DNA from 2 places in the Deferrisoma camini S3R1 genome. Region 2 is predicted to be linked to the other one. Evidence: riboswitches for the same ligand, from Rfam matches in the RefSeq annotation. Region 2 holds a riboswitch; the other holds the start of a gene.

Region 1 (6,631 bases), 250 kb from region 2:
GCCGCCCGGCTCCGGATCGCGGCCCGGGCCTACCGGCCGGCCGAGCCGCTCACGGGGCCCGTGCTCCTCGTGGACGACGTGGCCACGACCACGGCCACGGCCCGGGCGTGCGCCCGGGCCTGCCGGGAGGCCGGCGCCGACCGGGTCGACGTTCTGGTGCTGGCCCGAACCCCCACGGCCGGGTCCCCCGTGCCGGGGGCTACCGGTCCGGAGATTGCAGAGATTGCAAGAGACCCGGCCGGGCACGGGCGACCGGGTTGAGACCCGATCACGCCCTGTGGTACACGGTGCAGACGTTTTTTTCCGCCTCCGCCCCCCGCGGAAGATCGCCGCGGCGGGCCGTTTCCAGGGGACGTTCATGAAGAGGGATTCCGGTTTCGTAACCATCGAGTGGACCTCGGGGGTCTCGGGAGAGACCAACCGCTTGACCCTGTCTCGACGGATCCTCCTGCTGGGGCTCGGGGGTCTTCTGGCAGCCGGCTTGGCGGCCGTGGTGGGCACGGCCACGGCGGTGCGGCTCCACAGCGAGACCGCCACCCTCAGGGCTCAGCTGGCCGAGCTCACCCGCCAGCGCGACGACCTGACCCAGCGGCTCGCCACGGCCGAGGAGGAGCTGGAGAGCGTGAGGGAGGGCATGGCCCGGGTCCGGGCGGAGGAGGCGAAGATCCGCTCCTGGCTCGGGCTTCAGGGCGAGGGGGAGGAAGAAGGGAAATCGCAGGACCAAAGCAGCCCGGCCGGCGGGCAGGGCAGCCTGGGAGACGTGGATCTGGACGCCGTGGCCCCGGCCGACCGGACCGCCCAGGCCGACGAGGGGGCCGAGGAGGGCCCGTCCCCCGCGGGCCTGACCTCCCAGGTGGAGGCCCTGGCCGACGATCTGACCGACCTGGCCCGGGCCGTGGAGGCCCAGAAGCGCTCGTGGGACGCGATCCCGGCCATCACCCCCGTGGCCGGGGAGCACTGGATCAGCTCGGGGTTCGGCTGGCGGCGGAGCCCGTTCACCGGCAAGCGCGAGTTTCACAACGGCGTGGACATGGCCGGGCGGGAGGGCACCCCCATCGTGGCGCCGGCCGACGGCCGGGTGGTGCGGGTGGTGCGGGACGTCAACCTGGGCCGGGGCGTCACCATCGACCACGGAAACGGCATCCGCACGATCTTCGGCCACATGGCCAAGGTGCTGGTCAAACGGGGTCAGCGGGTCCGCCGGGGCGACCGGATCGGGCTCATGGGCTCCACCGGCCGCCGCTCCACCGGCCCCCATCTGCACTACTCCGTCAAGGTGGACGGCAAGTACGTGAACCCCCGGCACTACATGTTGGACCGGAACCGTCCGCCCTACACCGTGGCCAAGGGGGCTCGCCGCTGAGGACGCCCCCCCTCACCCGACGTGCCGCTTGGGTTCGTCGGGCGGCAGGAACCTTCGGTACTCTTCGTCGGCCGCCGTCTGGGCGGCGATGCGGGCGGCGTTGATCTCGTCGTACCGGCGTTCGAGCATCACCACCACCGACCGATCCAGACTTCTTCTCTCGGCCATCCTTTGAAGGACCCGAAGGGCCTCCCCTTTGGCCATGCCCGCCCGGTAGGGCCGGTCCTCGGTGACGGCCGTGAACACGTCGGCAACGGCCATGATCCGTGAGCCCAGCGACAGGTCCTCGCCCCGGTGGTGGAACGGGTACCCCGTGCCGTCGATCCGCTCGTGGTGGAACGCGCCCCAGGCGTTGATGGTCTCCAGGTCGCGGATCGGCTCCAGGATGCGGTAGGTGTGGAAGGTGTGGCTGCGGATGATCCCCAGCTCTCCCCCGGTGAGCGGACCCGGCTTCTCCAACACCTCCACGGGCACGGCCAGCTTGCCCAGGTCGTGCAGGTGGCCCGCCACCCGCATCATGAGACACTCCCGGTCGGAGAAGCCGGCCTCCCGGGCCAGGGCCTCGGCGCTCACGGCCACCCCAACGGAATGGGTGGCCGTGAACCGGCTCCGGAAGTCGATGATCTGCCGGAACAGGTTCGACAGGCCCAGAAGTCCCCGGAGCCCAAGCTCGGTGGTCTCGAGCCCCACCATGCTCCGCAGCACACCGCCCGGCGAGTTGGAGGCCGCGTCGAGCCAGAAGTACTCCTTCACGGCCAAGGAGCGAAACACCTCCACCAGCTCGGGGGAGAACAGGGTGCCCGAACGTTCTTCGATCTTCTCGCAGATCCCCCTGACCTGACCCAGGGTCTCCTCCCCGTCCCGGATCAGCACGGCCACCCGGTCCGCCAGGTGCAGGATATGGCTCTCCAGCGGGACGTCCTCCCCCACGGCGTCCGAAACCTCCCCACGGGTGTCCCAGTGCACGTGGTGGTGACGCACGAGCCGGGCCACCGCCCCCAGGGGCTCGAAGCTCCGGAGGAGCAGGTACCCGAGCTCGGCATGCTCGAACGGATCCTCCACGTCGAACCGCAGCGCGTCGAGCCGCTCCCGCAGGGACAGGGCCCCGCTGTCGTGGAGCGAGCCGGCCATCACCAGCTCCCTCAGCCGCTCGGGCGGAAGGCCGATCTCCGCGCCGATGCTGAACGCAATGTAGGCCACCCGCTCGTGGTGGTTGACCAGCGATGGGCAGACCAGATCCATGGCCTTCGAGAGGCACTCGATCAGGTCGAACAGTTGGACGCGGGGTTCTTTGATCATTCTCTCTTTTCCTGCCCCCCCTTCCTGGGTGGGACCTATGGTGAGACCCCGGCCATCCTCCTCTGCCCGGTGCCGCTGGGAAACGTTTCGGTTCCGGCACGGGAGAACTTGAACCGGCCCCCCCTGCAGTCCCGCTTGACACGGCGCCCGGTTTCCCCTATAAACCGGCGAACAATTTCATAGGACGCGCGCCGGTGCCCGAGAGGGCTGAAAAGGGAAGAGGGGTGAGAATCCCCCGCGGACCCGCCGCTGTGAGCGAGGACGAAGGACCACGACGCCACTGGCCGGATGCGGCTGGGAAGGCGGTCCTGAGGACGAATCGCGAGCCAGAAGACCTGCCGGCGTAGCAGCCCACCGCAACTCCCCGGGGCATGGGAGGGTGGGGAATCCGATGGCGCTTTGAATACGGAAAGCCCGCACTTCGTCGTGCGGGCTTTTTTCGTGGCCGCGGCTGCCCCTCCCCTGTCTCCGGGACCCGGGAGGACGCGCCGTGAGCCCGAGAACGACAGTTCGTGGACCCGTCTGTCCGGTTCGGGGAGCCCGCCCCGACGGCCGGGAGCCGACCGCTCCCGCCGTCCTGATCGTGGCCTTTGGGACCACTACCCGGGCCTCCCTCACCTTCTCCTTCCTCGACCGCGAGCTCTGCCGAAGGCTTCCCGGCCACGAGATCCGGTGGGCCTACGCCTCCGACCGGATCCGAAAGAAGCTCAACACCGGCCGCTCCCCGGAAACCCGGCTTCGCAGCGTACCCGAGGCCCTGGCCGAGCTGCAGGCCGACGGGTTCACCCGGGCCGTGGTCCAGCCCCTCTACGTGGTCCCCGGCGAGATGTACGACCGGCTCCTGGCCACGGTGGCCGGCTTTCCCGGGCTCCGTACGGAGGTGGGGGGCACCTTGCTCCACCGTTGGAAGAGCCTCCACCGTCTCCTCGGCGCCCTGTCCCACGACTTCCTGCCCCCGGACGAGGGATGCAACGTGTTGGTGGCCCACGGCACCCCCTCCACGGCCTCCGGTGCCAACGCCGTCTATCTGGGCCTAGAACGGACGCTGGCGCGTCACCACCCCAACACCTATCTGGGAATGGTGGAGGGCGTGGTGCCCCCCGACGACACGCTGACCGCTGCCCTGGTCCACCCCGGAGAACGGGTGCGGTTCATCCCGCTCATGGTCGTGGCCGGCGACCACGTCATGAACGACGTGATGGGAGAGAACGGCAAGGGGAGCTGGCGCTCCGAGCTGGAGGCGGCCGGCAAGCGGGTGGACGTGCCCACCGTCCGGTTCGGTGACTCCGAGCTGTACCGAGGGCTCGGCTTCGTGCCCGAGGCGGTGGCCGTGTTCGTCGACGAGATCCAAACGGCCATGGACCGCCTGTAGGTCCGGAGATCCCAGCCCATGGAGATCAAGAGCCTCGTCCTCGGCATCCTGTTCGCCACCGGCGCCTTCGCCGCAAAAGGGGGAGTCGGCCTGGCCTACGGCCTGGAAGGGGCGCAGGGGGCCGGCCGTCGCGTCCTCGTGGCCGCCGGCTTCGCGGCCGCCTACGCCGCCCTGTTCGCAGGAGCCCTGGCCGTTGCCCCACGCCTGGACCCGGCGACGCACCTGCCCCGGATCCAAAGGCTCGTGGCCTCGGGTATGACGGTGCATCTGGTGCTCGCCGCCGGGCTTCTCGTCTGGGGCGTGCGACTCCTGCGCCAGCCCGCCGCCGCGGCCCGGCCCACCCGGGCCCACTGGCTCCTGGTGGTCCCGTGCCCGGTGTGCCTCACCGTGGTCCTGCTGATCACCGGCTTCCTGGTGGCCCTTCTTCCCGGGACCGCGGCCTGGGCGGTGGCAGGGGCGTACGGGACCTTCGTTGGGGTGGCCGGAGCCACGGCCGCCGTGATTCTGACAAGTCGACGGCGCGCACGCTCGGCCCCCGAGCGCACCCTGGGGTGGGCCATGGTCGGGATCGGGGCCTACTTTCTCGCGGCCGTGGTGATCATGCCCCAGTTCGGGGACATCGAGGGGGTCTACCGTCTCGCCTCCCACACCGGCAGGGCGGCTCCGATACCCCCGTCCCACGCCCGGACCACCTGGACCGCCTTGACCGTCGCGTTTCTCGTGGGCTGGGCCCGCTGGGCCGCTCGGCTGCGGAGGAGATCCCCATGAATCTAGGCGCCGTGCTCAAGAGCTTCATCTACGTGGTCTCGAGCTCCCTCCTCTACCCCGTGCTCGCGCTCCTCGTCCTCCTGACCCTGTACATGCTCACCTGCGCCGGCTCGTTCCTGGCCGAGGGGCTGGACCGTGCCCGGCGGCGCCGGACGCGCCCCGGGCCCCAGGGAGGAACCTCGTTCGCTGAGGAGTCCCCTGCCGTGCGCGCCTACGTGAGCCGGCTGCGGGAGCTCCTGCAGGCCGAGGAGGACCTGCGGGAGGTCCGGGTGGAGAGTCTGCTCCAGGATCACATCCTGAGCCTCCGGCCCTCCCTGGACCGGGTCCGGCTGGTGATCCGGGTGGGTCCGAGCCTGGGGCTCATGGGCACCCTGATCCCCATGGGCACCGGGCTCGCCGCCCTGGGCCAGGGGGACATGGCGAGGCTCTCCACCGACCTGGTCATCGCGTTCACCACCACCGTGGTGGGGCTGGCCCAGGGCACCCTGGCCTACTGCATCTACACCGTGCGGGCCCGGTGGGCCGAGGAGGACGCAAAGGAGATGGAGCTGGCCACCGAGATCCTGACCCACAGCCCCGGAGCCCGTGAGGAGGCCGATGCGCTACCTGTCGAGAAACCGAAGGCGGTTTCTGTCTGAGACCGGGGATGCGGATCCCCTGACAGGGCTCGCCAACCTGTTCGACATCGGGCTCGTGTTCATCGTGGGGCTCCTGATGACCCTGTTTGCCGTGTACCGGATGCAGGACCTGTTCGACCAGCGCTCGGAGGTCACCATCCTGAAGAAAGGGCCGGAGGGGGAGCTGGAGATCATCACGAAAAAGGGCACACGGGTGAAGGCCCTGCGGGCCACCCGCGACCGGGTCGAGGGCCGGGGGGAGCGGCTCGGCACGGCCTACCGCCTGGAGAACGGCACCGTGGTGTACGTGCCGGAGTGACGGCGACCGAAGCCCGCCGGTGAGTTTGATCGTCTTGCCATTGTCTTGGGGGAGGAAGGAGGAAACGCCATGAACCGAAGGATCGCTTGGACCCTGCTCCTCGCCTGCGGCCTGGGCTGGGCCGCAGGCCCCCCGGCCGCGGCCGCCGAGGCCCCGGCCGCCCCCGTCCTGCTCGCGCCGGTCACGGTCACCGCCGAGAAGTTCCCGGTGGAGGAGCGGGAGAGCCCCCGGTTCGTGACGGTGGTCACGGCCGAGGAGCTCCGCCGCACCGGAGCGGACAACGTGGCCGAGGCCCTGCGCCGCATCGGGGGGCTCGGGTACAAGGCGTTCAGCCCCATCGGCGTCACCCACGGGGGCATGAACAGCGAGGTGGTAGTCCGGGGGATCTACGGCGGGGAACTCGTCCTCGTCAACGGCGTGCCCATCCAGAACGCCGCGAGCCGCTCCTACGACCTCGACACCCTCCCCCTGGACCAGGTGGAGCGGGTCGAGATCCTCAAGGGCGCCGCCTCCACCCTGTACGGTTCCGACGCCATGACCGGGGTGATCAACATCATCACGAAGACGACGACCCGCAAGCCCCGGGCCCGGGTCTCGGCGGAGCTCGGGGACTACGCGTACCAGAGCCACAGCGCCTCGTTCTCGAACCGCCTGGTGGCCGCCGGGGTCCAGTACCGCCACATGGGCCGGCTCAAGGCGATCTCCCGGAGCTTCACCAAGGGGTACCGGTACGATCAGGGCACCACCAACCGGTACTCGGGCAACCTGACGCTGACCCCGCTGGAGGGGCTGATCGTGGACCTGCTGGGGAGCTACGACACCACCGGGTTCAACAAGATCAAGGACGGCGGCGAGCTGTCCAAGGGAACCGACCAGGAGTACTACCGGTTCAC
Region 2 (6,631 bases):
CTCGCGGGGGCGGGCCTCCCGTTCGAGGTGGTCCCTGGTGTGACCTCGGCCGTTGCCGCCCCGGCCTACGCCGGCGTGCCGGTGACCCACCGGGGGGTGGCCCATGCCTTCGCCGTGGTCACCGGCCACCGCTCGAACGAGCAAGAGGTCTCGGACTGGGGGGCCGTGGCCCGGGTGCCCACCCTGGTCATCCTCATGGGCATGGGACGCCTGCCCCAGATCTGCGAGGGGCTGATCCGCGCGGGCCGCGCCCCCGACACGCCCGCGATGGCGGTGCGGCACGGCTCCACCGATCGCCAGCGGGTGGTGCAGGCGACCCTCGCCACCCTCCCGATCCGGGCCCGGGAACTGGGTCTGGGTGCCCCGGCCACGGTCGTGGTGGGCGAGGTGGTGAACCTGGCCCAGGACCTGGCCTGGTTCCGCCCGGGCGTCCCCCGGGACCAGAGCGAGGCGGCCGGGACCGACCGACCCCTCTGGCACGAGGCGGCCCTGACCTGGAAGAAAGCGGTCCCCGATTGAGATCCCAACCCGAACTCCGTCTGGAGGTGGAACCATGAACACCGGCACCGTCCTGTACATCACCGATGCGAAGCACGCCCCCGACCCCGTGGAGCTCCCGGCCCGGGCCGCAGCCCTGGGCTTCGATCCCCACTGGGTGGCGGTGGCAGGCTCGGCGCCCGGGTGGCCCACGCCCCAGGATGCCATGCTCTCCCTGGCCGAGCGGGGCGCCCACCGGATCGAGTTCCGGGCCGCGCACCCCGAGCCGGCCGGGAAGATCCGGGTTTCAGCCCACGGATACCGAATGCTGGGGTGAGCCCCGGCGAGTCCCCATTCCCCCATTTCCCCCAGAAAGGAGGAACCATGCGACGTTGGACCCTGACCCTGCCCCTTCTGATCCTGGCGGCCCTGTGGGCCGTGCCCGGGCCGGCGGGTGCGGCCCAGCTGCTGACCCGAACCCTCAAGGACAAGCCGGCCATCGTGATCGCGGCCTTCGGCACCAGCACCCGGGCCCAGGTCACCTTCGACGCCTTCGAGAAGCAGCTTCGCAAGGAGGTGCCCGGCTACGAGATCCGCTGGGCCTTTACCTCGGAGATCATCCGGGAGCGGGTCAACAAGCGCTGGGCCAAGCAGGGCATCCAGAAGCGCCTGAAGAGCCTGCAGCAGACCCTCGGCGACCTGGAGGCTGAGGGGTACACCAAGGTGGTGGTGCAGCCCCTGCACATCTTCCCCGGTGAGGAGTACGAGGAGGTCTTGAAGATCGTGGAGCACTACCCGGGTCTGCGGATCGAGACCGGGGAAACCCTGCTTCAGCGGTGGGAGAGCCTGTTCGAGGTGGTGGAGGTGATCTCCCAGGACTTCCTGCCCCCCGAGGAGGGGTGCAACGTGCTCACCGCCCACGGCACGCCCTCGTCCCACGTGGGGTCGAACATCACCTACCTGGGCCTGGAGCGGCACCTGTCCAAGAAGTACCCCAACGCGTTCCTGGGCGCGGTGGACGGCATCATCACCCGCGAGGACGCCCTGGGCGCGGCCAAGGCCTGCCCCAAGAAGCGGGTGCGGTTCATCCCGTTCATGTACGTGGCCGGCGACCACATCATGAACGACATCATGGGCGACGAAGAGGACCCCGAGAACCCCAGCTGGAACACCGAGCTCAAACGGGCCGGCATCCAGACCGACGTGACCACGGTGACCTACGAGGGCGACACCTACTACAAAGGCCTGGGCTTCTACCCGGAGGTCAACGAGATCTTCATCAAGGAGATCCAAAGGGCCCTGAAGCGCCTATAGCCCAACCCCGGTCCCAAACGCTCCTTTCGTCGTGGGGGAGGGGATCCCTCCCCCACCTTTTTTTGGACCGGCCGCCAGACCTTTCGGGAGACGACCACGAGATGCACGCGAAACACCGGCCCCGCTGGCCCGTGTGGCACCGCGTGGGCAGCGCGGCCGTGGCGCTGCCCCTGGTGTTCTACGCGGTCACGGGGGTGCTGCTGAACCACCGCCAGGCGTTCGACTACTTCCAGGACCGCACCGCCCGGGTCCGGCCGGTGGCGAAGAAGGACCTGGGGCCCCTACGGGAGTTCCTGGCGTTCTACAAGGCCGAGATCGGCCGGGACGACGACCCCGCGGTGATCCGGATCAAGAACGGACGGACCGTGGAGTTCCTGTACGGCTCCCACGGCCAGGTCACCTATGTGATTGACCCCGAGGCCGGCCGGATGACCCGGATCGAGAAGCGGCCGGTGGAGCCGTGGAGCACCCTCAACCGTCTCCACAAGGCGTTTAAGACCCCCGGGCCCTGGGTTTGGCTCGCGGACCTGGTGTCGGTTCTTCTGGTGGCCTCGCTCGTGACCGGCCTGGCCGTTCCGGGGGCCTGGCGCCGCAGCTGGCGGCACCTAGCCCTGTGGGGCGCCGTGTTCACGGTGCTGCTGCTGGGGATGGCGTGGGCCATGTGGGGGGCCTGACAGACGCCTTTTTCGCCTACCCGGCCACAGGCCCGACTGACCACTGATCACTGACCACTGAAGTTCTTGGGAGGAAGACGACCGATGTTGACCCGCCGTCTCACCGCCGCAACCGCCCTGGTCCTCGCCTTTCCGCTCGCCTCGGCCGCGACCACGCTGGAGGAACGGGTGGAGGCGTTGGAGAAGAAGAACGCCGAGCTCTACCACACCCTGCAGCAGAAGAAGCAGGCGGGCCTGATGACCAAGATCTCCGAGAAGATCTCGTTCTCCGGCCTGCTCGAGCTCGAGGCCGCCTACGAGAGCACCGACCCTGCCGACGGCGACCGCGAGGCCACCAGCGACCTCACCGTGGCCACCGCCCAGCTCGGGTTCGACGCCCAGGTCAACGACCAGCTCACCGCCGCCCTGGTGCTGCTGTTCGAGGAGGACGAGACCGAGCCCATCGAGGTGGACGAGGCCACCGTGGACTACGCCCGAGACGGCTGGACCGCCCGGTTCGGCCGCCAGTACCTGCCGTTCGGGGCGTACCCGAGCCACATGATCTCGGACCCCCTGACCCTGGAGCTGGGCGAGATCCGGGAGACGGCGGTGCAGGTGGGGTACGAGGGGGAGGGATGGACGGCGAGCGCGTTCGTGTTCAACGGGGACACGGAGAAGGTGAACGGGGCGGGGGAAGCGGAGGAGGACCACGTGAAGGACTGGGGGGTGAGCGTGGTGGTGACGCCGGTGGAGGGGGTGGAGGTGGGGGCGAGCTTTTTGTCGGACCTGGCGGACACGGACGCGGAGCTGGTGGGGGAGTACCGGGACCGGGTGGGGGGATGGAGCGCGTATGCGGTGGTGGGGTTCGGGCCGTTCGAGGTGTTGGGGGAGGTGCTGGGTTCGGTGGGGGCGTTTGACGAGGCGGACCTGGACGAGGACGAGGACGGCAGGGGGGACCGGCCGCTGGCGTGGAACGTGGAGGGGGCGTGGGACGTGAGCGAGGTGGTGGAGGTGGCGGTGCGTGTGGAGGGGAGCCGGGAGCTGGGGGGGCAGCCGGAGCTCCAGTACGGGGCGGTCGTTTCGTGGGGGCCCATGGAGGGGGTGAGCCTGAGCTTGGAGTACCTGCACGGGGAGTACGACGAGGACTTTGGGGGAGGGGTGGACTCCCGGGACCTGGTGACCGCCCAGCTCGCCGTGGAGTTCTAATGTCATGCTCCGCAAGGTCGTGCATTTCCCGAGGCGGCGGGGCTGAGGGCCCTTCCTTCGCTGAACGGCCTCGCAGGGGCCGCCTCGGCTCGGTTCGCTGCGCCGGGCGGCCCGGCCCGCTCGGCCGTCGCGCCTCGTCGGAGCCCCCAGCCCCACCGCAATCCGTATCTCTTCTTGCGGAACGGGACATTGGCCACCCAGAGGGCCGAAGATCCAAAAGATGGCGTTGACACGAGGGGTTCACTGGGGCTAGAAGGCTCGAAAATCGAATCTGCCCGCCGGTGCCTCTTGGGGCTGAAAAGGGAAGTGGGGTGCAAGTCCCCCGCGGACCCGCCGCTGTAAGCGAGGACGAAGGGCCACGGATGCCACTGGCCGAGAGGCTGGGAAGGCGGCCCGGAGGATGAATCGCGAGCCAGAAGACCTGCCGGCTGGGCGGCCCACGCGAACCTCCCCGGGCTTTTGGGAGGGTGGGCCCCTGAAGCGGTGCTTCGAAAACGGGAAGCCCGCACGCCGTCCATGGCGTGCGGGCTTTTTTCGTCGCCCCATCCAGGGCTCGGTTTCGAGAGGAGCCGATGGAACGCTGCACGTATCGCCAACGTGTGGGGAGATCCGTCCGGGCCGTCGTGGGGCTGGCCCTGCTGCTGGCATTCCGCGCCCACCCCGCGCCCGCGGATGAGAGCCCCGTTCTCCAAGAGGTGGTGGTGTCTGCCGAGGCGCCGCCCCCGGAGCCGACGGAGACCCCGGAACGCACGGCCGCGGTCACGGTGATCCCGGCCGAGAGCTTCCAGGAGAAGGCCACCTCGGTTCCGGAGGTCCTGGAGCAGTCGGTGGGCCTCACGATCCGCCGGTTCGGCGGCCTGGGCGCGTTCTCCACGGCGTCGATCCGCGGGTCCACGGCCCAGCAGGTGGCGGTGCTCCTGGACGGCGTGCCGCTGGCCGGCCCCGGCACCGGTCTGGTGAACCTCGGCGACCTCCCCCTGGGCGACGTGGAGCGGATCGAGGTGTACCGGGGCGCGTCGCCCCTGCGGCTGCGCTCCCCGGCCATCGGGGGTGTGATCAACATCGTGACCCGCAAGGCGAAGCAGGGCTGGAACGCCCGGGCCGACGCCACCTACGGCTCGTTCGACACCCTGGACACGCGGGGCGTGGTCTCGTGGAAGGGCGACCGGCTGGGGCTCCTGGTCTCGGGCAGCTACACCTCGTCCGACGGGGACTTCGAGTTCCTGGACGACAACGGCACCCGAGCCAACCCGGACGACGACGAGACCACCACCCGCCGCAACAACGCCTTCTACGCCCGTAACCTCCTGGCCAAGTTCTCCTGGGAGCCCTCGCCGGTGCTGCGCCTCGAGCTCTCGGACGACTACTTCGACAAACGCGAGGGCGTGCCCGGGATCGGCTCGAACCAATCGGACACGGCGCGGCTTCGCACCTATCGCAACGTGCTGTCGGTGCGGGCCGTGCGCGACGAGTTCCTCTCCGAGAACCTGGGCGCGGAGCTGTTCCTGCACCGGATCGACGAGACCACCGCCTTCCTGGACCCGCTGGGCGAGATCGGGGTGGGCCGCCAGGACAACGTGAACGAGACCGTCGGCTGGGGCGCGGATGGCATGCTCACCTACTACTGGGGCGAGCACCAGGTGCTCACCCTGCTGGGGGCCTACCGGAACGAGCGGGCCGAGTCCCGCGACGAGCTCGCCGAGCCGGCCGAGGGCGACACCCAGGAGCGCACCACCTACCAGGCCGGGGTCGAGGACGAGGTCTACCTCCTGGACGACCGCCTCGTGCTGGTGCCCCAGGTGCTCTACACCTTCCTCGACCACGAATTCGGCGGCCGGGCGCCGTTCTCCTGGAAGGAGCTCCCCTCCCCGGACGACCGGGGGTACTGGACGTACCGGCTGGGGCTCTCCTACCAACCCCGCCCCTGGATCAAGGTCCGGGCCAACGCGGCCCGGGCCTACCGGTTCCCCACCCTGACCGAGCTGTTCGGCGATCGCGGCACGGTGATCGGCAACCCCGAGCTGGTGCCCGAGCGGGGGGTCAACTGGGACCTCGGGGTTGCGGTGGATCCGGTCTGGCCGGCCGGCCGGGTCCATCTGGAGGCCGCCTACTTCCAGAGCCGCACCGACGACCTGATCCTGTTCGAGCAGACCTCCCAGCGCACCGTACGGGCCACCAACGTGTCGAGCGCCTGGGTCTGGGGCCTGGAGACCGCCTGGAGCCTCGAGGTGACCCGGCGGTTGGCCGTCAGCGGCAACTACACCTTCCAGCACACCGAGAACACCAGCGACATCCCCTACTACCGGGGCAACCAGCTCCCGGCCCGGCCCGAGCACGAGCTGTTCAACCGGTTGGAGCTGCTCTTTGGATGGGGCAAGGTGTTCCACGAACTCTCGTGGACCTCGGGCAACTACCTGGACGCGGCCAACTTCGAGAAGGCCGAGACCCGGCGCATCCACAATCTGGGGCTGTCGGTTCAACCCGGCCGGGGCCTGACCGTCACGTTCGAGCTCAAGAACCTGACCGACGAGCAGGTGTCGGACGCCCTGGGGTTCCCGCTGCCCGGCCGCAGCTACTACGTCACGGTCTCGGCCCAGCTCTGACCCCGTCCCCCCCAAGAAGGAGGAGAAAACCATGAGGCACACGATCCAACGCTCTGCGATGTTCCTGGCCGCGGCCTGCCTGCTGCTGGCCGGCTGCGGGGGAAGCTCCGGCGGGTCCGACGCTGCCGCCCCGGCCCTGCCCGGCACGGCCTTCGTGGCCACCACCGACTACTCCACGGGAGGGTACGCCACGATCGACCTCGACACCCTCGCGGCCCGGACGTTCCAAGGAAACGGCATCGTGGAGAGCGACAACGCCGTCACGACCTACGGCGGCAGGATCTACGTGATCAACCGCTACGGGTTCGACAACATCACGGTGATGGACCCCTCGGATCTGACCGCTCCGGTTGTCCAGTTCACCACCGGCAACGGCAC

The links. A riboswitch is a leader RNA that binds a small molecule or an ion and turns the genes downstream of it on or off. The one in region 2 is predicted to bind cobalamin.
Region 1: it holds a riboswitch for cobalamin, as region 2 does, so the genes downstream of both, DEFCA_RS0116150 (sirohydrochlorin cobaltochelatase) here and DEFCA_RS0114960 (TonB-dependent receptor plug domain-containing protein) in region 2, are expected to answer to the same signal.

Annotation. Positions count from the first base shown of each region.
Region 1 is NZ_JAFN01000001.1:3,643,968-3,650,598, reverse strand. Features, by position in the region: gene DEFCA_RS0116165 (double zinc ribbon domain-containing protein) at 1-261, shown strand, start outside; gene DEFCA_RS20985 (peptidoglycan DD-metalloendopeptidase family protein) at 359-1,363, shown strand; gene DEFCA_RS0116155 (HD-GYP domain-containing protein) at 1,376-2,662, opposite strand; cobalamin riboswitch at 2,838-3,019, shown strand; gene DEFCA_RS0116150 (sirohydrochlorin cobaltochelatase) at 3,153-4,034, shown strand; gene DEFCA_RS20980 (DUF2162 family putative transporter) at 4,053-4,802, shown strand; gene DEFCA_RS0116135 (MotA/TolQ/ExbB proton channel family protein) at 4,799-5,440, shown strand; gene DEFCA_RS0116130 (DUF2149 domain-containing protein) at 5,400-5,738, shown strand; gene DEFCA_RS0116125 (TonB-dependent receptor plug domain-containing protein) at 5,808-6,631, shown strand, end outside.
Region 2 is NZ_JAFN01000001.1:3,393,322-3,399,952, reverse strand. Features, by position in the region: gene cobA (uroporphyrinogen-III C-methyltransferase) at 1-519, shown strand, start outside; gene DEFCA_RS0114980 (hypothetical protein) at 554-814, shown strand; gene DEFCA_RS0114975 (sirohydrochlorin cobaltochelatase) at 862-1,791, shown strand; gene DEFCA_RS0114970 (PepSY domain-containing protein) at 1,893-2,465, shown strand; gene DEFCA_RS0114965 (LbtU family siderophore porin) at 2,550-3,650, shown strand; cobalamin riboswitch at 3,913-4,093, shown strand; gene DEFCA_RS0114960 (TonB-dependent receptor plug domain-containing protein) at 4,223-6,253, shown strand; gene DEFCA_RS0114955 (YncE family protein) at 6,285-6,631, shown strand, end outside.